Regions from separate parts of the Paenibacillus campi genome, predicted to be linked through region 1. Evidence: riboswitches for the same ligand, from Rfam matches in the RefSeq annotation. Region 1 holds a riboswitch; each other region holds the start of a gene.
The links. Region 1 has a riboswitch for thiamine pyrophosphate ahead of thiM (hydroxyethylthiazole kinase). Riboswitches for the same ligand answer to the same signal wherever they lie in the genome.

Region 1 (7,048 bases):
CGGTATGCCAAAAACAGCCACCCCAATCTGTGCCAGGCGGCACATCTGCAAGTGGCTGTTTTAGTTTGCTTATGCAAATATAGATAGTCAAACAGAAGATGATCACTAGCGAACGCGCACATAGCTTTAGTTATGCTCAAATTGCTGCGAGCGATCCGTTTATATCACACGCTCAACGGCGCATAAAAATAAACTTTTGCCCCAACACACCGATCACACACAAACCGAGACTCAGCCAGGGCGAGATGACAACGACCGGCATAATACGGCGCAAATAAGTACCGACCACAATAATGGCGACCAAAATGATTAAATAGGTCGCGACAGAACGCATATTAATCTGCATACGCGGACGATCAAGCTCGCTTTTCTCAGCAGGTTGATTGGCGACACGCATCACCAGTTCAACTAGCACAATCGCACCAGCAGCTACGAGTATGAGCGTGGACAGACTCATTTCGCCCACAACGCCTGTGCCGCTAATATTGATTTTGAAAAAGCCTGCTAGCGCTTGCAACAAAAACACCCATGTGAGCGCTACCCAGACAATCATCACATAATACATCGGTTTGCTAAGTTGTCTGCGCTCCGGCAAGTTCTCGATCAGTTGCCCAGCGTACATATCGGAATCTTTGGCAAATAATTGTTCGGCGGATTGACCGCGCTTTTGCGCTTCCAGCAGGTGTTGGCCCATTTCAAACAATAATTCTTCCCCGGACTGGCGCTCAATGCGTGCATCGCGCACATGCACGATCACATCATCGTAATAGTTAAGATTTTCCTGGTTAAGCTGGTCACGAATACTGTTAATATCTCGTACCAGATGACGTACGGTGCTCATCGCCATATTCCCCTTTCATATTGGTATCGGTAGTATGAGTATCAATGAATGGCATGGACATCAAGCGACATGCCTGTACTCCGGTCGACACTATGTTTATATTCGCTATTACCCAGCTCTGAATGACTTCGATAACCGTCTAACTAATAACGGATTATAGGTGCTGGAAGACAAGCAGATCGTGCTGCTGCACATCGATCGGAAATCTCTATTTTGACACACTTTGAGCACATTGACAATTGATCTGGCGCAGTGATAATATAAGATCATTATAATACTTACTAATCTTATCGGAATTATTTAATTTTAAAATAGGCGTTACAAATAAAGTATACATTGCACAGAAATATCGCTTTTTAAGGAGGAGTTCACGATGGAACGCAATATTACAATTCGTCATCATGAGGTCGATCTGGCTGCCAGCATTCATTATCCGGTTGCCGACCATAAGCCGGAAGGCAAAGGGAAAGGACGAACTCCGTTGATCGTGATCTGTCACGGCTTCATCGGCAACCGGATCGGTACGGATCGTTTATTCGTCCAAAGCGCTCGCAAGCTGGCTGGCGAAGGTTATATGGTTGTTCGTTTCGATTATACAGGCTGTGGCGAAAGTACAGGCGAATACGGACAGCAAGGGCTGGAATCGATGGTGGAACAGACGCGGACTATTTTGGATTATGTGATGAACTGCAATGATATCGATCCGACACGGGTAACTTTGCTTGGGCATAGTCTGGGCGGGGCGGTAGCGATTTTGACCGCAGTTCGTGATCGCCGTGTAAATCATCTCGTGTTATGGTCGCCGGTCGGTCATCCGTTTAATGATATCGTCAAAATCGTCGGTAGAGAAACGTACGATCAGGCGGTGCTGGAAGGGGAAGCGGATTATCTTGGCTATAGCTTTGCGCCGGAATATTTTGAGTCACTCGGTCATTTTCAGCCGTTTCAGGAGGCGCGCCGTTTTCAGGGAGATGTGCTAGTGATTCACGGTACGGGCGATGATGTCATTCCGGTCGATTATGCCTTTTTGTATCAAAAGGAGTTTTGGACGCGTACGGAAGGGCGTTGCGATAAAGAAATTATTTTCCAAGCGGATCATACGTATTCCTCCGGTCCACATCGCCATGAACTGTTAGAGCATACATCCGAGTGGCTGTCGGAGCGTAAAGCAGCGCAAACGCAATGGCAGCACTGGATGATCTGATCGCTGACTCGCTGTAATCCTATCTTTATAAAAGTCGGCTTTGAATATGTGTAAACCTGTTCATGCATAAGCGATCAGCACATACACGTACCTGAATTTATGTTATTATTGCTTGCGCACAAACGTGTTTACGTACATGCAAACGTAATTTTTATTTGAGATATTTGAGACAGCTTACTAGCTTAGGGTATAATGTGCATCATCGATCGAGTATATTTTGCCAAACTGTAGTGTGCGTGGTATGGTAATGAAACAGATGTGCAATAATGTTGGATGATGCTATGTCTACATGCGTACGATTAAGCTTTAGCAGACAACGGCTATTGTATACGTTCATCAATGTATAGTTTGGATTGATGAAGTAACGATTCATAATGACCCGGCAATACGGCAAAGGCTGTATAGCGCGGTAGCAATTTCACTAGGGGAGCCTTAACGGCTGAGACGGAAGTGTATTCCGGACCCTTGGAACCTGATCTGGATCATACCAGCGGAGGGAAGTGGAAGACAACTATTCATTCAAGCTTATGTGGCAGTCGATCGTACTGTCGCAGCGATAGCGAACGGATACGACCCACTTTTCTCTTGTTTACGGGAGATCGGTGGGTTTTTTTGTTGTACTGGGCGCGTTTGCGTATGAATTGAGGGAGGGAATGGAGATGTCATTTTTGCAGCATGTACGTAGCATCAATCCGCTCGTGCACAATATTACGAATGTGGTCGTGACTAATTTTACCGCCAATGGGTTACTTGCATTGGGCGCGTCGCCTTTTATGGCGTATGCGCACGAAGAAGTGGCGGACGTGGCGGCGATGGCAGGTGCAGTCATGCTCAATATGGGCACACTTGATCCATATACGGTGCAATCGATCAAGCTGGCAGGGCAAGCCGCCAATGCGGCAGGGGTGCCGGTCGTGTTTGATCCGGTCGGTGCGGGGGCAACGGTGTATCGTACCACATCCGCGCACGAGATTATCGCAGCAGTAAACGTGGATATATTGCGCGGCAATGTAGCTGAAGTGGCGCATGTGATCGGTGAACAGTGGCAAATTAAAGGCGTCGATGCAGGTGGAGGAGCTGGCGATCGTACAGAGCTGGCAGTGCGTGCAGCCCAAAAGCTTGGCTGTATCGTCGTCATTACCGGGCAGCAAGATATCATTACCGATGGTGTGCAGGTGAATACGGTCGGTAATGGACATGCGCTGTTAACCCAAGTAACTGGAGCAGGCTGTCTGCTCAGCTCGGTCGTGGCTGCTTTTGCAGCGGTAACGCCACGGGCACAACAGCGCTTAGAAGCGGTGACCGAAGCGGTAGCTTATTATGGTCTAGCTGCCGAGCTGGCGGCGATCGATGCAGGCGGGCAAGGGACAGGTAGCTTTCAAAACGCCTTTTTGAATCGCTTATCGACGATTACGCCAGAACAGGTGGACGGCAACAGCCGCATTCAGCATCATCTGTATCCGGCTCACGAAACGAAGTAAAGAGCGGAACTGCGCGAAGATGATCTGCTCGAAGCGAAAGTTTACAACGATCCATTTATGACGCAAACGATCCATTAGCTGCACGGTCAATCCCATTCATCAGCGGATGTGTTCAAATTGTTTTACAGGCAATTCAATGCGGTTGCTTTTCATGACAGTCGGTTATACATGTCGCTCATTATACTTAAAACACGATCATTTCCGCCGATGAAAAGATGAGCATAACGAGATTGGAAAACATTACCGAGCACAGTCGGCACAACATTAGAGCAAAGGAGTGAACGATAATGAACATCTCGCAAGCGTTAACGATTGCCGGTTCGGATAGTGGAGGCGGTGCTGGCATACAAGCTGATTTGAAAACATTTCAAGAGTTGGGCGTATACGGTATGTCTGTAATTACAGCAGTCACCGCGCAAAATACGGCAGGTGTGCAAGGCGTCTATCCGGTAGAGCTAGCAGGCATTGGGCAGCAGTTGCATTCTATCGGTAACGATCTTAACCCGGTAGCCGTCAAAACGGGCATGTTATTTAGCGCCGACATTATTCGTGAAGTTGCCGCAGCGGTGCGCACGTATAAATGGCACACACTCGTCATCGATCCGGTTATGGTCGCTAAAGGTGGTTCGGTATTGCTGCAACAGCAGGCGGTGCAGGCGCTTATTGCCGAGCTGTTACCGCTGGCGGCGGTAGTTACGCCCAATGTGCCGGAAGCGGAGCTGCTAATCGGTAGCCGTATCCGTACGCTAGCTGAACGCGAGCAGGCAGCTGTTCAACTGGTCGATATGGGCGCACGGGCGGTCGTAGTCAAAGGTGGTCATGATCTGACAACGGCGCAAGCGATCGATGTGCTGTATGACGGACAACATGTTCATTATGTGGAAGGACGGCGCATCGATACACCGCATACACATGGAACAGGCTGTACATATTCGGCAGCCATTACCGCTGAGCTGGCGAAAGGCAGCGATGTGTTGACAGCGGTGCAAACGGCTAAAGCATTTGTGCATGCTGCGATTGAGGATGGGCTTGGAATCGGCTCGGTGCATGGGCCAACGAATCATTTTGCCTATCGATTGCGGGGGGCGATCAGATCATGAATAAACATAATGGAGCAGACGTGCATGACGATACGAGTTTAGCGAGTATGCCGACAGCAGGTACAGCAGCACGTCACTACTGGATGCGTCAGCAGCTAAAATTGTATTTGGTGATGGGCAGCATCAACTGTACAGCAGCACCGGAACAGGTGTTACGGCAGGCGATCGCTGGCGGAATTACGATGTTTCAATATCGGGAAAAAGGCGACGGCGCACGCACCGGTCAAGCGGCAGCGGAACTCGCCCGGCGTTTGCAAAACATTTGCCGTCAACATAGCATTCCGTTTATCGTGAATGATGATCTGGAACTGGCGTTATCGCTGCAAGCCGACGGTATCCATGTCGGGCAAAGTGATCTGCCTGCCTCACTCATTCGTGAGCAGCTTGGAACCGATAAAATTGTCGGCGTTTCCGCGCATTCTCTGACCGAAGCGAGCTGTGCGATTGCGGCGGGAGCCGATTATTTGGGCATCGGGCCGATTTATCCGACTCGCTCCAAAGCGGATGCGGAACCAGTGCGTGGCACGGCGGTTATCGAACAGCTGCGCCATGCTGGAATGACGCTGCCGCTTGTCGGCATTGGCGGAATTGATACGTCCAATGCCGCCGCTGTTGTGGAGTCAGGTGCGGATGGAGTTGCGGTCATCTCCTCCATCGCTGGACAGAGCGACCCAGCGGCGGCAGCTACAGCGCTGGCAAGGCTCGTATAATGGATGGGTACAAGGATTATTTTTAGCATATAGTGCAGCAAATGAAAGCTAGACAGGGAAAAGTTTATGTTTGAAGTGACACCGTTGAGCTGTCTATCCCTATCCCAAAGAGCGAATGTACAGTGGGAAAATGCCTCTGTACATTCGCTCTTTTGTTTACTGATTTTGTCTGGATTTCGTATATTTGAAGCGCAGTAAGCGCAACGTTTTGCCCGGTACGTAGCATTCGCCCTTATTTCATCGGCATTGGGGATACGTTGCATGCGCTGCTTGTGCACGCTGGCGGCAGTACGGATGCATATGCGATTTTACAACGTGGTGGACGCGAGCATCTGGACGAGATTACGAATGCAAGTGCTCCATTTTGGCGCGATGCCAGCCGCAAAGCTCCGCATAATTTGTATACGAACGAGATCAAGCTCCGCCAGGCTGCTGCGAAAAAAGGCTATGCTGAAACGGTGAACATCCCGACGTTTCCGTTTCTGCCAGCAACATCGAATCAAGCTCACACGCCCGATGTGTCTAGACGCACAACCGGTCAATCCGCAACAGAGAATAGTAGTACTACGGCAATAACAGGAGCTGGTACAACAACAAAGTCAGCGACCGCTATCGAATCAAACCATCCAATGGTAGCGACTAGCCAACAACCGGTTCAGCAAACGAATGAGCTGTCTACCAAACCGTCTACTCCCTCTGGCACTAATGATGTACCAATGACACCAACTACCGACACCGCCAACCAGATCGAACTGCGTTTTCTGCTGCAAAGCTACAAAGTCGGCTATGTATATAACGGGATGACAAGATTGTACACACGCCAAATTAACGGCAAAGATCATATCGATCGGAACGATAACAAGCCATTAACCGCTGCCAATGTGATCGTGCTTGCTGGCAGCTATAAAGTGCTGGATCATATCGGACGGCTGAGCTTGAATATTGATGCTGGCGGGAAAGCGCTATTGTTCCAACAGGGCAAGATCGTGCGCGACGAATGGAAACATGCGGCAGGCGATGCGATACGCTTTTACAGTGGCGGCAAAGAAATGCCGCTCGTAATCGGAACGACCTATTATACTATCGTGCCTGACACAGTATCGTTTTACAGTCATCTAACAATAGACGGAGAAAAATGGGACTAAATTGGGTATAAAAACCATTTTCTGGTGTAATAGGTAGCAGGTAGCCCTATTTTGTATGAATTTTGTGTGAGAATTGTGAATCATTTCATAAGCTATTCTTTACAAAATGGTACACGGATTGATAAGATAACAAAGGTTGTGATCAACGCCAGATTTGTGTTTAAAATGCATTTTGTCGACAAAGTTCGGCACAATTGTGAAAAGGGGTTAGAGAAATGCGTATTAAAAAGAAGGATATCTTTTTTGAGACGCTGGAGAATATGGCGGATACGATCGTACAGGCCGCAGATTACTTCGCTGAACAAATTGCGAGCCTGCAAGATATTCCACAATTCACCAAAACGATGAAAGACTATGAAAACAAGTGCGATTCGTATACCCATACGATTATTACTGAGTTGAATAAAACATTCATCACACCGCTAGATCGTGATGATATTATGGATTTGACGACAACGATGGACGATGTGATGGACGGTATGGAGGCATGTGCTTCCCGTTTTGATATGTATCATATGAGTACACCGGACAAGCACATTATTCGTTTTGCTGCTATTTTGCGCGAAT
Region 2 (7,048 bases), on a different contig from region 1:
CTGACCCGGATGATGATGTGCTGACGTATGAAGCGGTGACAGCAGATGTGTATGCAGTACAGACTTCGATCAGTGCCAGCACGCTGAGCATTACAGCCGCAACCGCAGGCAATACAACGATTAAAGTGTACGCACGCGATGGACGCGGCGGTGAGATTACGACGAATATTCCGGTGACGGTATTGGAAGATGCTACGATCGCCTTCATTCCGAAGCAGATCGTTAATCTGAACAAGCCGCCCGTATGGTTCGGACTGTTGCCGTATTTGCAAAATCTCGACATCGATTCGGTCAGTGTAACGGCGGATACGTATGATCATGCTACAGCTACCGTATCAGGCAAAAATGCCCGTATTTTGCTCACGCCGCTCCAGATCGGTGACACGACCGTCACATTTGACGTTTATGACAAATACGGTCGTCGCAACAGTTCTTCATTCGCTTTGCAAGTCGTCAAAATCAACCATGCGCCAACCGTTGTCGCTTCCATCTCGGAGCAAATGCTTACCCCAGGCGTGACGATGGATCGCGACTATGATCTGGGTCAATTGTTTAGCGATGAGGATGGCGATACGCTGACGTATACGTTCACATCAAGCAATCCGAATGTGACTAACGCCTCAATCAACGGCAATACGCTCACACTCAAAGCAGGCACGATCAATGGTGCATCCGATGTGGTCATTACCGCTGATGATGGTGCAGGTGGAACGGTACAATATACGCTAAAAGTGCATAATGCGCTGCTGGTGAACGCAGCGGTCATTACGGTCAATTTGAAATACGGCATCCAGGCGATCGACTACGATCTATCCGATCTGTTCCCAGGTCAGACCTCATTCACGACGTATATGGGCACTGCCAATTCAACCTTTACCGGCCCGACGGCATTAAACGGTACGTCGCTGTCATTGACTTCGCTGCCGGTTATGCAGTGGGTCGTCGGTGCAGACGGACGTGCTGCCGTATTTACGGTCAAGCAAGACCCGATCACGACGAAAGATATGTATTTCTCACAATATGTAGAAGGTTCGAACGGACGGATCGCACTGCTGATGAATACGAGTTCGGCTACTAGCACAACTAAAGATTACAGCCTCACCTTTTATAAATGGATGAAACAAACGAATACGATTAGCAGCTTTACGCTCCCGTTATTGTACGACGGCAGTTCGCAAGGCATGAACTATATCGTAATTAACTCGACGTTTTACGACTTTTTTGATATTACGAACGCCGCTTATTTTAACGATGAAGCGATGATGTACTCGCCAAACGATTACAATTTGACCGGTATCGTGCTGAAGCGTGGCAATACCGTGCTGGATGTGCTTGGTGATCCGACTTCGCAAACTCCGATCCTGCCAAACGGCGGTACGATTTTGCGCAAAGACGGCATCGGTTATGGTTCCAATCCGTTTCATGTAGCGTATGAGTGGAATAAGTATCCAAAAGACACGTATCAATTTATAAAATAGACCGCTTTCCATTGCATTGACAGTTGTGCCGCTTGACATACTGAATCTCGCTGTGTAGAGTAAAAGGCAATTAAACAGCCTTACCGCCAGCCGCTACGATTGCGCCTGGTGCAAGGTTTATACGAGAAAGACCACTAGGGGAGCCATATACTGGCTGAGACGAAATTGCTTCGGACCCTTGGAACCTGATCTAGTTCGTACTAGCGTAGGAAAGTGGAGCTTGTGCAGGGATAGCATCATGTATGCCGTTTATACTGCCGCTCCATTTGGGGCGGCTTTTTTGCGTACCCCTTTAGCTCAGGGAGGCTCTTTCCGCATACTTTTATTGGCAAAGGAGCGAGGAAATGATGCGATTTTCACAGGAAATTAGAGCGGCAGCCGATCCGGTATTTGAGGCGATTTACAATCATCCTTTTGTGCGGGGCATTGCCGACGGCAAGTTGCAGCCGGAACAGCTTATGCATTATGTAAAACAGGATTTTGAATATTTAAATGCCTTTATGCGCATTTACGGCATGGCAATCGCCAAATGTCAGCATCGTGACGATATGGCGATGTTTAACGAGCAGATCGGTTTTGTGCTGCATAGTGAAATTCACCCACACAACAATTTTTGCCAAGTTGCAGGGGTGCCGTATGAGCAATTGCAAGGTTATCCACTTGCACCGTCAGCGCACAATTATATTCGTCATATGCTGACGGCAGCGCAAGAGGGCGATTTGGGCGATATTTTGGCGGTGTTGCTGCCATGCCCGTGGACGTACTGGGAAATCGGTAAACGGCTGCTGGAAGAAGTGCAGCCGGATGCATCGCATCCGTTTTACGAGTGGATCGACTTTTATGGCAATCGCACCGATACGATTACCGCTCGTTTTTGCCAGCGACTGGACGAGCTTGCCGAGCGGACGACGGCGGAGCATCGGGAGCGGATGAAGCGGCATTTTATTTTGAGTTGTCAGTATGAATATTTGTTTTGGGAGATGGCGTATACGCTGGAAGATTGGCCGGTACCGCTCGACGATGATAACGCTGTGGAGGTGACACACGTATGAATCGGACGTGGAATATGAAGGAGGTCGTGCTCGCGGTTATTTTATCCGTAGCATGTGGGGTCGTGTATCTCGGCTGGTCAACGCTGTGGATTCCGATCTCGGCATTGGTCGGGCCGGTTGGAGCGGGCTTTATGTTTGGCATCTGGGTTATCGCCAGCCCGATTGTCGCTTATATTATTCGCAAGCCTGGCGCGGCGTTGATCGCTGAAGTGGCGGCGGCGGCGGTCGAGATGCTGACAGGTAGCCATTTTGGACTGTCGGCGTTATTGATCGGCATATTCCAAGGTTTGGGCGCCGAGCTGGCGTTTGCGATATTCGGTTATCGCCGTTTTAATGTATGGACATTAATGCTGTCCGGCGCGCTGGCAGCGGTTGGTAGTATGATCTATAGCGTTATTGCGAACGGGATGGGCTATTACACGTTAACGATGTTCTGGCTGACGCTAGGCATTCAAGTCGTAAGCGGTATCGTGCTGGGCGGACTGCTCGCCCAAATCGTCGTCGAAGCGCTGGCGCGCACCGGTGTGTTAAATTCATACGAGCTGATGAAAGCGCGCCGCAGAAAAGGAACAGGCAATGGTCTTCCAACCGGTTCCTAAGCAGACCTATCTTGGCTGCGATCATCTGTCAGTACGCTTTTACAGTCAGGAGCGCCCGGTATTGCAGCAGCTTAGCCTAACGATCCGGCAAGGCGAAAAGGTGCTCATTCTCGGCCCGAGCGGCAGCGGTAAATCAACGCTGCTATCGGTATTGGCAGGCATTATTCCGCAGCATGTTGAAGCGGAGCTAGAAGGGCATGTACAAAGCCAGCCCGCATGTGGCGTCATGTTCCAAGACCCGGATTCGCAATTTTGTATGCTGCGCGTAGACGAGGAAATTGCCTTCAGTCTGGAAAATCGCTCGATTCCGCGCGCACAGATGGAGCCGCTAATCGAGCGGGCGATGGAGCAGGTCGGACTGCATATTCCGCGTCAAACGCCGATCGAAACGCTATCCGGTGGGATGAAGCAGCGGCTCGCACTGGCGTGTTTGCTCGCATTAGAGCCGGAGGTGCTGTTTTTCGACGAGCCGACCGCCCAGCTTGATCCTGTTAGTCGTAATGATGTTTTTAAGTTATTACACCAGCTTAGTAATAAAGGGCACCATACGATGATTGTCGTAGAGCATGTGCTGGACGGATGTATCGAATGGATGGATCGGGTCATATTGTTAGATCGTAATGGTCGCTTGCTTGCGGACGGTTCGCCCGCTGAGATCATCGCCAATTATCGCCAGGAGATGGAGCGAGCGGGTGTATGGCTGCCACGGTTGTTCCCATATCGCTGGGAAGACGTGCGCCGCAATCCTGCTCATCCGCTGGCAGTGGAATTGACCGAGCAGCTACAGCAACGTCTGGAACGGCGAAATGGGCAAGCAGGCGCTAAGGCAGACATAGACATGTTATCAACGACCATGACTACAATGCTAGCAACGTCTGACGAGCATATACCGACCGGCGCTAAGCCAGACAGAGCAACGACGCGAATAATCGCAACGCCAGCAACGTCGGATGAGCATCATTCGACTGGCGCTACAGCTCTATTTGAACGCACACCGATTCAGTCGAGCGATGATAAGCAAGTAGCTAAAACGGATGGAGTAGCTGCAAATGCGATACATGCTGCGCAAGCTGTACAAACGGACAGCACGGCGCCATCGATTGGGCATACCGAGTATGCTGCAACCGACACTTACTCGTCCGCAAGCGATAAACTACCCGCTTTACTGCAAACGGATCAGCTAACGATCGGCTATGGACGTCAAGCGATTATGCACGGGTTACATGTACACATCCCTGCCGGTCAATGGGTGGCGATCGTAGGCGAGAACGGCAGTGGCAAAAGCACATTTTTGAAAAGTTTACTGCGCCTCGTGCCCGCGCTGTCCGGTACTGTGCGTTTGCATAATAAAGAGCTGCGCAAATGGCATGATCGCGAGCTGTATGCCCGCGCAGGCTTTGTGTTCCAAAATCCGGAGCTGCAATTTGTGACCGATACGGTATACGATGAAGTCGCTTTTGGCGGGCGGCAACGTGGATGGGATGAGCAGCAGCTACAGCAGCGAACATTGCAATTGCTGCGTGAATTTGGATTGGAGCATTTACGAGACGAACATCCATTTGCACTTAGTCTTGGGCAAAAGCGTCGACTGAGCGTGGCGACGATGCTGCTGTTTGATCAGGAGTTGTTGCTGCTAGATGAGCCTACATTTGGTCAGGATGCGCGTACAGCAGCAGAACTGATCGGTCGGCTGCATCGCCGTCAGCAAGCGGGCACGACGATCGTGATGGTGACGCATGATATGGAGTTGGTCGATCGGTATGCGGATCGGGTACTGCTATTTCAAGCTGGTGACATCGCCTATGATGGCGATCCACCAGGCTTGTTTTTGAACGGAACATTGCTGCAACAGAGCGCGATCGAAGCGCCGCTACCATACCGTCTCCATTTGGAACGAAAGGGGCTGCATCAGCTATGAAAAGCAATGGTTCATGGTTGTCCACACTCAATCCGTCCGGCAAGCTGATCGTGCATGTGCTCGTTATGGCGGTATTAATGGGCATTCGCGACCCGCTGCTTACGCTGGCAATCTGGCTAGTCGCCGTCGTGATCGGCATTAGCATCGGCGGTTGGACGCCTGTCTATTTGCTGCGCCGCTTGCTACCGTATACGCTGTTTTTCGTACTCGTATGTTGGATGCTAGCGGCGTTTGGCAAAGGCGAGCATGTACTGTGGCAATCGGCATGGTTTCGCGTGACGACCGAAAGCTTGCATAATGGGCTGCTAATCGGCTTGCGGATGCTCGGTTTTGTCACCTATGGCATGCTGTTCACTTCTACTACCGATTTGAATCGGTTGATGATGAGCCTCATTCACCAATTGCGTTTGTCGCCCAAATGGGCATACGGCATGCTGGCAGGCTTTCGGTTTATTCCACTTTTCCAAAGCGAATTGCAACAAATGAAAATCGCCCACCGCATTCGCGGCTACCGCCACGGACATGGTGGCAAAGCGTTTCTGCGCTATGCACTCCCCCTATTCAGCCAAGGCGTCCGCAAATCCGAACGCATCGCGATCGCAATGGAAGCAAGAGGTTTTACCGGCACACGAGAGCGCACTTATTATGTACACCCAGCGTTGACCTATCGTGATGCGGTGTATGCCGTGGCATTGCTTGGTGCGACGGTGCTGTTGATCGTATGGTTGTAAAGCGATCGCAAAAGAACATTGTCGATTTTCATTCAATTTGTACAGCGATGCAGTTCATTTGACTTCTACAACACCCTGCTCCATCCAGATGGGGATTAAGCTGTCAGCAGACACGTTCTCACAAAATGAATAAACACCAACGAGCACCGATCCCGAATCGGTGTTCTTTTCGCTAATCGAACGGATTGAAGGTAACTGATACGACATGTACATAAATCGTATAGTCGACTGGGTAGGCAGTTCGATACGGGGAGTTTGTGTCAGAGTAAGCTGTATGAGTTCTTGTTTCATTTTCATCATCAAGCGATAGTCAGATCGACAAACTGTAAATGTACTTAAGACAAGCTGCTAGTTCCAGTGAAGCGACTACATATTGTTAAGCTTCCCCCAATATGTCCCTTGCTCCTTATAAATAGCCTGTCTACAATCAAGCATTAAGGGATACGCGAAAATTGTATGTTGCAAGCCGCACTTCATTGCGGGAAGGAATAAGAGGTAAGGACGATCGCTTTAACTATGTCGTTTGGGATTGTATAGATTATTACTGTACATAAGATCATGTAGCGGATGCAAAAACAATGGGCTGCACAGTTGGTGTACGCTGCGTATGTCATAAGCGATATATAGATTGGTATACGCTTACATGCTAAAATGGCGATATTAATATATCGTTCATTTGCGTCAGCCTGTGCTATACATTGTACATGCAAACGATGTGAATGATGCAGATTGCGCAAATGATGTAAATTAAATCGTATACACGGAGCATTGCCATCTAAAGGAGGGCGAGTGATGATTCATCTGTTGCCGTTAATGCTGGAACGGGTCGGGATTTTGATCATTCTCGCCTTTGTGCTGTCCCAGTTTAAAATTTTCCGCCATATGGTGCACAATCGGCGTGGACGGGTCGGCACGTTGCTGCTAATCGTCGTGTTCGGTCTGTTTGGAGTGATTAGCAATTATACCGGGATCGAAATTCATCTGAACGAAGTCGTCTCGCAAAACTGGCTAAGCGGGATTGACTCCAGCAGTGCGATCGCCAATACACGCATTATGGGCGTTAGCATTGGCGGTTTGCTCGGCGGCCCGTTGGTCGGTCTGGGCGTTGGGTTGATTGCGGGGCTGCATCGTTATCCGCTAGGCGGTTTTACGGCGCTGGAATGTGCGATATCGTCGGTGCTGGCGGGCGTTGTGTCCGGCTGGCTTGGCAACTGGTATCGTCGTCACGGTCTTGTGCCGCCGTGGTTTGCGGCGCTGGTCGGAATGGCGA
Region 3 (7,048 bases), on a different contig from region 1:
CAATATCCTGCCACAACCCATGTTCCAGCGCTAGCCCGATGCTGCGAAACGATGCTGTGCGTCCGTACGTCCGCCACATGCCCAGCACCGTCAGATCGACGCCATAATATGTGCTGGAATTAAATTCGGCAAATGAATGCAGCTCCATATAATCGTTATGTAACGCAATCGCACCTTGTTCGGCATGATCGATCCATTCCGCCTGTCCATAGCGATGTCCATAATAATGCGTGATAAACAGATGCATCAGCTCAATATTCGTATTGGTCGGAATCGATTGCGTACGATACCGTTCCAGCGATGTCGCTACCGTTAGCTTCATCGCCTCATCGATACGTTGCACGAGTTCCAACGACAAATCCGCTTCAAAATGCGCTAATATGACCGCAAATGTCGAGGCGATAAATTCACGCCAATTCGGATCAAAGCTTTCCCATACGCGCGGAAACACTTCATCGGTCGCCTGCCGAAACCGTTGTGCCAACTCCTCATTATCGGTCAGCCCGCTATATTGTGCAAAACGTCGATACACTTCATCCAGCGCATCTGAACCGGCATAAGCAAATCCAGGCGAAAAGCTGCCCCATGCGGTATAGCCCGCTGGCGGCAACGGACGTTCCAGCGCTGTGTTGAATGTGCCATCATACAGTTCACCTGGCTGTCGAAACTGCATATTCAGCACCTGTCCGATCATTTCGCTCGCTACCTTACACTCGTCCGCACCGCCGCGCAGCAGCAATCCGAGCGCATAATGGGCGCTTTCCCGTGTATCGTGCAAACCGTGCTCGCCCCAGATTAGCGCTGTCTTAGCATCATAACGAGCGTCTAACTCCTGCATCGCTTGCTGTATCAAAAATTGCTTATCCGGTGACATCGATAGGATGAGATCGTGATCGTTCGTCATGCGTATCGTCCTTTCTGCATTCAAATGAATGATTCACAGTATGCTGTATGGACGCTGCTGCTGGCAATAAACTTGTTTTCGCCTATAAACCATATCCCCGCTAACACAATCGGGCAATGGCAAGCAGGCACTTTTTAAGGATGTTAGCTGAATATTCGCTCATCTTGCACATGTACGCACTAACTGTACGTTAAACATCATTCATTTGAAAATTTAAGCCGCTTCGATTCCTTTTTTTAAAATAGGCAGCATACTATAAATGAGAATAAGCCAAGCTACCAAACACAAAAAAGCGCCCTATCCGGCAAGCTGCCGATCGGACGCCTGTATATTGATCTCGCTGCTAACATGAGCGCTTAAGAGAAACAGTCTTCGCCAAGATTAGGCGACAATTTTTTGTTTTTACGCTGTTTATGATGCAGATAGGAATCCATAATTCGATCCAGTTGCTCAGACTGATCGATTACGCGGTGGTCGCAAATGCCATGCTCGGCAGCCATCTGATTCAATATCCGGCGCTCCTGCTCGATTTGTTGCTCCATCTTTTGCAGATCCAAAGGAAACCACCTCCCGTCGATTAACCCTTCCGGCATCCATAGGCTACGCTGGCAAGCGAAACAGCTTCAGCTATGGACAAAACTCCGTATGGCAACGGCATCGCCTATGCCGGTAGGATTGCTCCATCCCGCACCGCTGCGATGTCCTGCTATAAAAAATAGTCATGTGCTCTTTGCGCTATACAATCATGACGAGCCACATGCTTAATAACTAAAATTTGTAGCTTTATATTCGTTATACCTTAATTGCACAACTTGTTTCAAGTTCCTTCAGTCCCTATTTTATCCTGATAATGGAAGCAAAAACTGACAAAAAATCCGTTTTGCGCATTCACTTTTCATCCCGTAATATTACAAAATTCGATAACGAATAAACGTGCATTCCGGCGCAAACCCGGTCAAATAAAGCAAAAAGCGAACCCTGGCAACGATGCCGTAGGTTCGCTTATAGTGTATCAGATCACGCTGATTTTGTCGGATGACTGCCTGGTCAATGACTTGGCTTAACCTGCCCATGTTTGACGATTGCCGTCTTGATCGATATATTCGATCGATTGCGGTGTAATATCGAGCACGACATAATCCGGATCATCCGGGCCATCCAGCCACTTTTTGAACTCGTCTTTCCAGACGCGTTGCTTCAGCTCACTGTCACTGGACACTTTGCAGGTCGCTTCGATCTGTACGACTTCTTCATTGCCGCCTTTTTCGTAGCCAAGCAGCAAATAGCAATTCGGGTTTTGTTCCAATTCTTCTACTTTATGTGTTTTGCGGTCCGTGGCAAGATGAATTTGTAATCCATCATTGTATACTGCCATATAACGGACACGCGGCTTATTGTTCTCCACTGTGCCAAATGAGCAAAACGGATTGTTCGACAGGGCTTTGATGATTGCTTGTTCTGTAGTTGCTGTACTCATGATCAAGCTCCTTTCGCAGTTCAAATCAAAATGGGATATTATGTCTCCATTCGTTACATACCCGCTCTGTTCCAAGCTGAACCGCTCACTCGTCCTGCTCGCCTGCTGGACAGTAGATGCCAGCTCGTCTATAATTACACCTAGAAAAAGCGCATAACGTGTGGGGAGCTGGAGGAAGCCGGCTGAGAGTGTATTGAATGAATACAGACCCTTATGACCTGATCTGGATAATGCCAGCGTAGGAAGCAGCACATGCCATGTATGTAAGCTCATATATGAACCTATGTCGTCCCGATCCGGGGCGCTTTTTTCATTTATACAGATCGTTGACTGACAAATGGGGTTAGGACGAAGGGAGAAATAACAGAAATGAGAAAAATCGGAACGACGCTTGGCATGCTGCTCATGGCAGCCGCACTACTCGTCATGACAGCATGCGCTCAAAAAGATACGACCACATCTTCCACCGCCGCTAACGGCAACACAACACCAGCGCTTAAAAATGTACAGGTCGTACTAGATTGGACGCCCAATACGAACCATACCGGTCTGTATGTCGCCCAGCAAATGGGATATTACCGGGATGCCGGTCTGAATGTAGACATAATCCAGCCGGGTCAGGGCGGCGCGGATACGCTTGTAGCGTCAGGCAAAGTACCGTTTGGCATTAGCTACCAGGAGAGCGTTACGCAAGCGCGTGTACAAGGCGTACCGCTCGTCTCGATCGCAGCGGTCATTCAGCATAATACGTCCGGTTTTGCCGCACCGGTCGATCGCGGTATCAAAACGCCCAAAGATATGGAAGGCAAAGCGTATGGCGCATGGGGCTCTCCGATAGAAGAAGCGGTCATGAAGTCGATTATGGATACCGATGGCGGCGATGTGAGCAAAGTGAAAAGCGTTAATATCGGGGATGCAGACTATTTTACCGCCGTCAAAAAAGGGATTGATTTCGCCTGGATTTATTACGGTTGGACTGGTATCGAAGCGAAGCTGCGCGGCGAACCGCTCGATATGCTGTACGTCAAAGATTACTCGCCAAGCCTCGACTATTACACACCGGTAATCGTCACCAATGAGCAGCAAATTCAACAAAACCCGGAGTTGGTGAAAGCGTTTATGAGCGCGACTGCCAAAGGTTATGAATACGCGATCGCCAATCCCGACAAAGCTGCCGACATCTTGACCAAAGCGGTGCCTGATCTCGATCCCAAACTGGTGCAAGCGAGCCAGGAATGGCTGTCGCCACGCTATCAAGATGATGCATCCCAGTGGGGATTGCAAAAAGAACAAGTTTGGACAGGTTATGCCGACTGGATGTACAAACAGAAACTGCTGGAAAAACCGCTCGATGCTAGCAAAGCGTTTACGAATGAGTTTCTGCCTGCTGCGCAGGGGAGTAAGTAATTTAGAAGTAATTTAATTGTAGCAACCCACTCTGCTCGTTCGTTCGTAAATTCTAGTGCGAGCTGGGAGTTCATTCCTTATTCCGTACCGAAGTGGAGGATGCTTTCCCGCCTACACTATGCATACAAGCATTAATGTACTGATAACTATCATTCGCTGACTATCATTCAAGGAGGTCGTACACATGGCTAACACACTGCTTAGCATTCAAGTGATCCCCAAAACACAGCCGGGTGAGCATGCCTACGATTATGTAGATGCTGCCATTGCAGTCATTCAATCGTCCGGTGTGAAATATGAAGTTCATCCGCTCGAAACGACGATGGAAGGCGAGCTGTCAGAGCTGCTTGAGATCGTTCGGCAGATGCATGAGGCGCTTGTGGAGAAGGGCAGCCCTAGCATCATTTCACAGATCAAAATTGCGCACAGTCCGGACGGCATTAGCATGGACGGCTTGACCGAGAAATATCGCTAATGTCCATACGTGACTGGTGGAAAGGCATATGGCCGCCCTTAGGGGCGGTCGTTTTGTTCCTGCTCATCTGGCAGGCGGCGACATCGCTGTTTCGGATCGAGGACTGGATTCTCCCCAGCCCGGCACGAATCGTGATCGAAGCGAGCAGCAGCTATGATCGCTTGCTTGGGCATACATGGGCAACATTACAATTGACGTTGGAAGGTTTTGGCATCGGGGTGTTAATCGGCTTAGTCGTGGCAGGCATACTGCATATCGTGCCATTTTTACGGCGGGCACTGTATCCGCTGCTTATTTTGAGTCAAAATATTCCGGTCATCGCGCTCGGGCCGCTGCTCATTATCTGGTTCGGCTTTGGCATCATGTCCAAGCTGATCGTCATTGTACTCGTCTGCTTTTTCCCGATTACGGTCGCAGCGCTCGGTGGGCTTGCTAGTACAGATCGGACGATGCTCAATTATATGGAGATGATCGGGGCGACACGCCGACAAATCTTTTGGAAGCTGGAATTGCCGTACAGTTTGCCGGCTGTCTTTTCCGGGCTACGTATTGCAGCGACCTACAGCATTATGGGCGCAATTATTGCAGAATGGATTAGCAGTGATCGAGGACTTGGGTATTATATGATATTGCAGCAATCCGCCTTTCGCACCGACCGTATGTTTGTGGCGATTTTAATCGTGATCGCACTTAGTCTAATTATGTTTTCGCTGATCGTGCTGCTGGAGCATTGGTGCATTCGCTGGCAACGAACGAATCATAGCGCACAAGGAGGACAATGACATGAACGATCCCAATCGCTCCACCGCTCATCCGTCCCCAGTATCAAACAGCGGTTTCACTAATCTGGTTGTATCCGATCTCCCGCCACTGGACGCGCCTTTTTTGGAGCTGCGACAACTGCGCAAAACATTTGGCAAAGGCAAAAAACAGCTGCATGTCATGGAAAATATCTCGCTTACCGTACAAGAGGGCGAGTTTGTATCGATTATCGGGCCATCCGGCTCTGGCAAAAGCACATTGCTGCAAATGATCGGCGGTGTAGTGCTGCCCGATGACGGCGATATTGTGCTGCAAGGCACACGCATCAATGGGCAAAAAGGGCGCGCTGGTTATATGCCGCAACAACCTGCACTGTTTCCGTGGCGTACGATTGAGCAAAATGTAGTGCTCGCCCGCGAAACTGCCGGGCTGCCGCAACGTGAATCGTTACAACTGGCGCGGACGTGGCTGGATAAAGTAGGCTTAAGCGAATTCAGGCAAGCGTATCCGCATACGCTATCCGGCGGTATGCAGCAGCGGGTCGCTTTTCTACGCGCATTGCTCGGGCCGCAATCGCTGCTCTGTCTGGATGAGCCGTTTAGTGCGCTGGATGCGTTTACCCGCAGTGAAATGCAAAGCTGGTTGCTGCGCATCTGGGAGGACAATCGACGCTCGGTCGTCTTTATTACACATCATATTGAAGAAGCATTGCTGCTGTCTGATACGATCTATGTACTGTCCAATCGTCCTGCCACTGTACTGGAACGAATCGAGGTGCCGTTTGAGCGACCACGGCGTGAGCAATTGGTCGATACGCCATCCTTTATCGCGCTGCGCAGACGGCTGACCGAGCTGCTTCGCGCCGAGGTGAGTGGACGATGACATGGATCGATACGCATATTCATCTCGATCAATATGACGATCATGACGTACGTTCTATTATGCGCGAGCTGCCACGTTTTGGGCTGGATACGCTTATTGCCGTATCGATGAATCGGGAGTCATGTCAACGCACCGAGTCGCTGGCACGCGCTTATCCGGGCATCATCAGACCGGCATATGGCTATCATCCGGAACAGCCGCTGCCATCCGCTCAGCAAATGAAGCTGTTGCTGGATTGGATCGAAGCACGAATCGACAAAGCGATCGCGATCGGTGAAGTCGGTCTTCCGTATTATCGGCGGCAGGAGCTAGCTACCACAGGCAATACCATTTACGAGCAAGGTTATATCGATCTGTTGGAGCAGCATTTGCAACTGGCAGCACGCTATGATAAGCCGGTCGTGCTGCATGCCGTCTATGATGATGCTGATATCGTATGCGAGCTACTGGAACAGCATCGCATTACACGCGCTCACTTTCATTGGTTTAAAGGCGCGGCGGCGCAAGTGGAGCGGCTAGCACGCAGCGGATATTATATTTCGTTTACGCCAGATATTGCGTATGAACCGGAAATTCGCCAGCTTGCCGCTATGTATCCGCGTGAGCTGGTGATGACCGAAACAGATGGGCCGTGGCGGTTCGAAGGGCAGTTTGCCGGACAGCCGACAGTGCCAGGCATGGTGCGGGATGTATGCCGTGCGTGGGCGCATATTCAAGGGTTAGAGGAAGCAGATGCCGCCCGGCAATTGTATAATAATGCACGCAAACTGTATCGGTTATAAGCTTATATACGTTAGTAGAGCTGCTAACATACCAGCTCCACGCCATACTGTCCCAATACGCTAGCTGGCTCTTGATGAGCGATAATGACAGACGGACAGCATCCGCTAACGGTAGCTTGCTGCCGCTGCGTTATTTTGCCACTTGACCGAATCGGGCGAACCGGATACGATATTGAACGCATTCATTTGGCGTTATTTGCCATTCATAGCTCAAGTCCAATACAGAAAGAAGGAAACCGCTTCGATGTCCAAGCAAACGAACCGCTCGATGGTAACGGTAGGCTTGCTAGCTGCCCTGTTCATCGGGGCGCTCGATTCAACCGTTGTCAGTACCGCTTCACCACGCATTATTGATTCAC

Region 2: another riboswitch for thiamine pyrophosphate. It lies ahead of tenA (thiaminase II); the one in region 1 lies ahead of thiM (hydroxyethylthiazole kinase).
Region 3: another riboswitch for thiamine pyrophosphate. It lies ahead of U1I11_RS14770 (ABC transporter substrate-binding protein); the one in region 1 lies ahead of thiM (hydroxyethylthiazole kinase).

What each region holds. Positions count from the first base shown of each region.
Region 1 covers NZ_JAXSQZ010000005.1:84,551-91,598, forward strand. The annotation lists gene U1I11_RS13550 (DUF1129 family protein) at 173-841, opposite strand; gene U1I11_RS13555 (alpha/beta hydrolase) at 1,215-2,045, shown strand; TPP riboswitch at 2,459-2,561, shown strand; gene thiM (hydroxyethylthiazole kinase) at 2,705-3,526, shown strand; gene thiD (bifunctional hydroxymethylpyrimidine kinase/phosphomethylpyrimidine kinase) at 3,814-4,626, shown strand; gene thiE (thiamine phosphate synthase) at 4,674-5,336, shown strand; gene U1I11_RS21670 (DUF3048 domain-containing protein) at 5,594-6,481, shown strand; gene U1I11_RS13585 (DUF47 domain-containing protein) at 6,697-7,048, shown strand, end outside.
Region 2 covers NZ_JAXSQZ010000006.1:175,010-182,057, reverse strand. The annotation lists gene U1I11_RS15460 (S-layer homology domain-containing protein) at 1-1,478, shown strand, start outside; TPP riboswitch at 1,605-1,707, shown strand; gene tenA (thiaminase II) at 1,826-2,530, shown strand; gene U1I11_RS15450 (ECF transporter S component) at 2,527-3,129, shown strand; gene U1I11_RS15445 (ABC transporter ATP-binding protein) at 3,107-5,047, shown strand; gene U1I11_RS15440 (energy-coupling factor transporter transmembrane component T family protein) at 5,044-5,778, shown strand; gene U1I11_RS15435 (sensor histidine kinase) at 6,571-7,048, shown strand, end outside.
Region 3 covers NZ_JAXSQZ010000006.1:8,623-15,670, forward strand. The annotation lists gene U1I11_RS14755 (hypothetical protein) at 1-904, opposite strand, end outside; gene U1I11_RS14760 (aspartyl-phosphate phosphatase Spo0E family protein) at 1,261-1,461, opposite strand; gene U1I11_RS14765 (pyridoxamine 5'-phosphate oxidase family protein) at 1,965-2,381, opposite strand; TPP riboswitch at 2,534-2,643, shown strand; gene U1I11_RS14770 (ABC transporter substrate-binding protein) at 2,808-3,788, shown strand; gene U1I11_RS14775 (MTH1187 family thiamine-binding protein) at 3,973-4,263, shown strand; gene U1I11_RS14780 (ABC transporter permease) at 4,263-5,045, shown strand; gene U1I11_RS14785 (ABC transporter ATP-binding protein) at 5,047-5,907, shown strand; gene U1I11_RS14790 (TatD family hydrolase) at 5,904-6,689, shown strand; gene U1I11_RS14795 (MDR family MFS transporter) at 6,934-7,048, shown strand, end outside.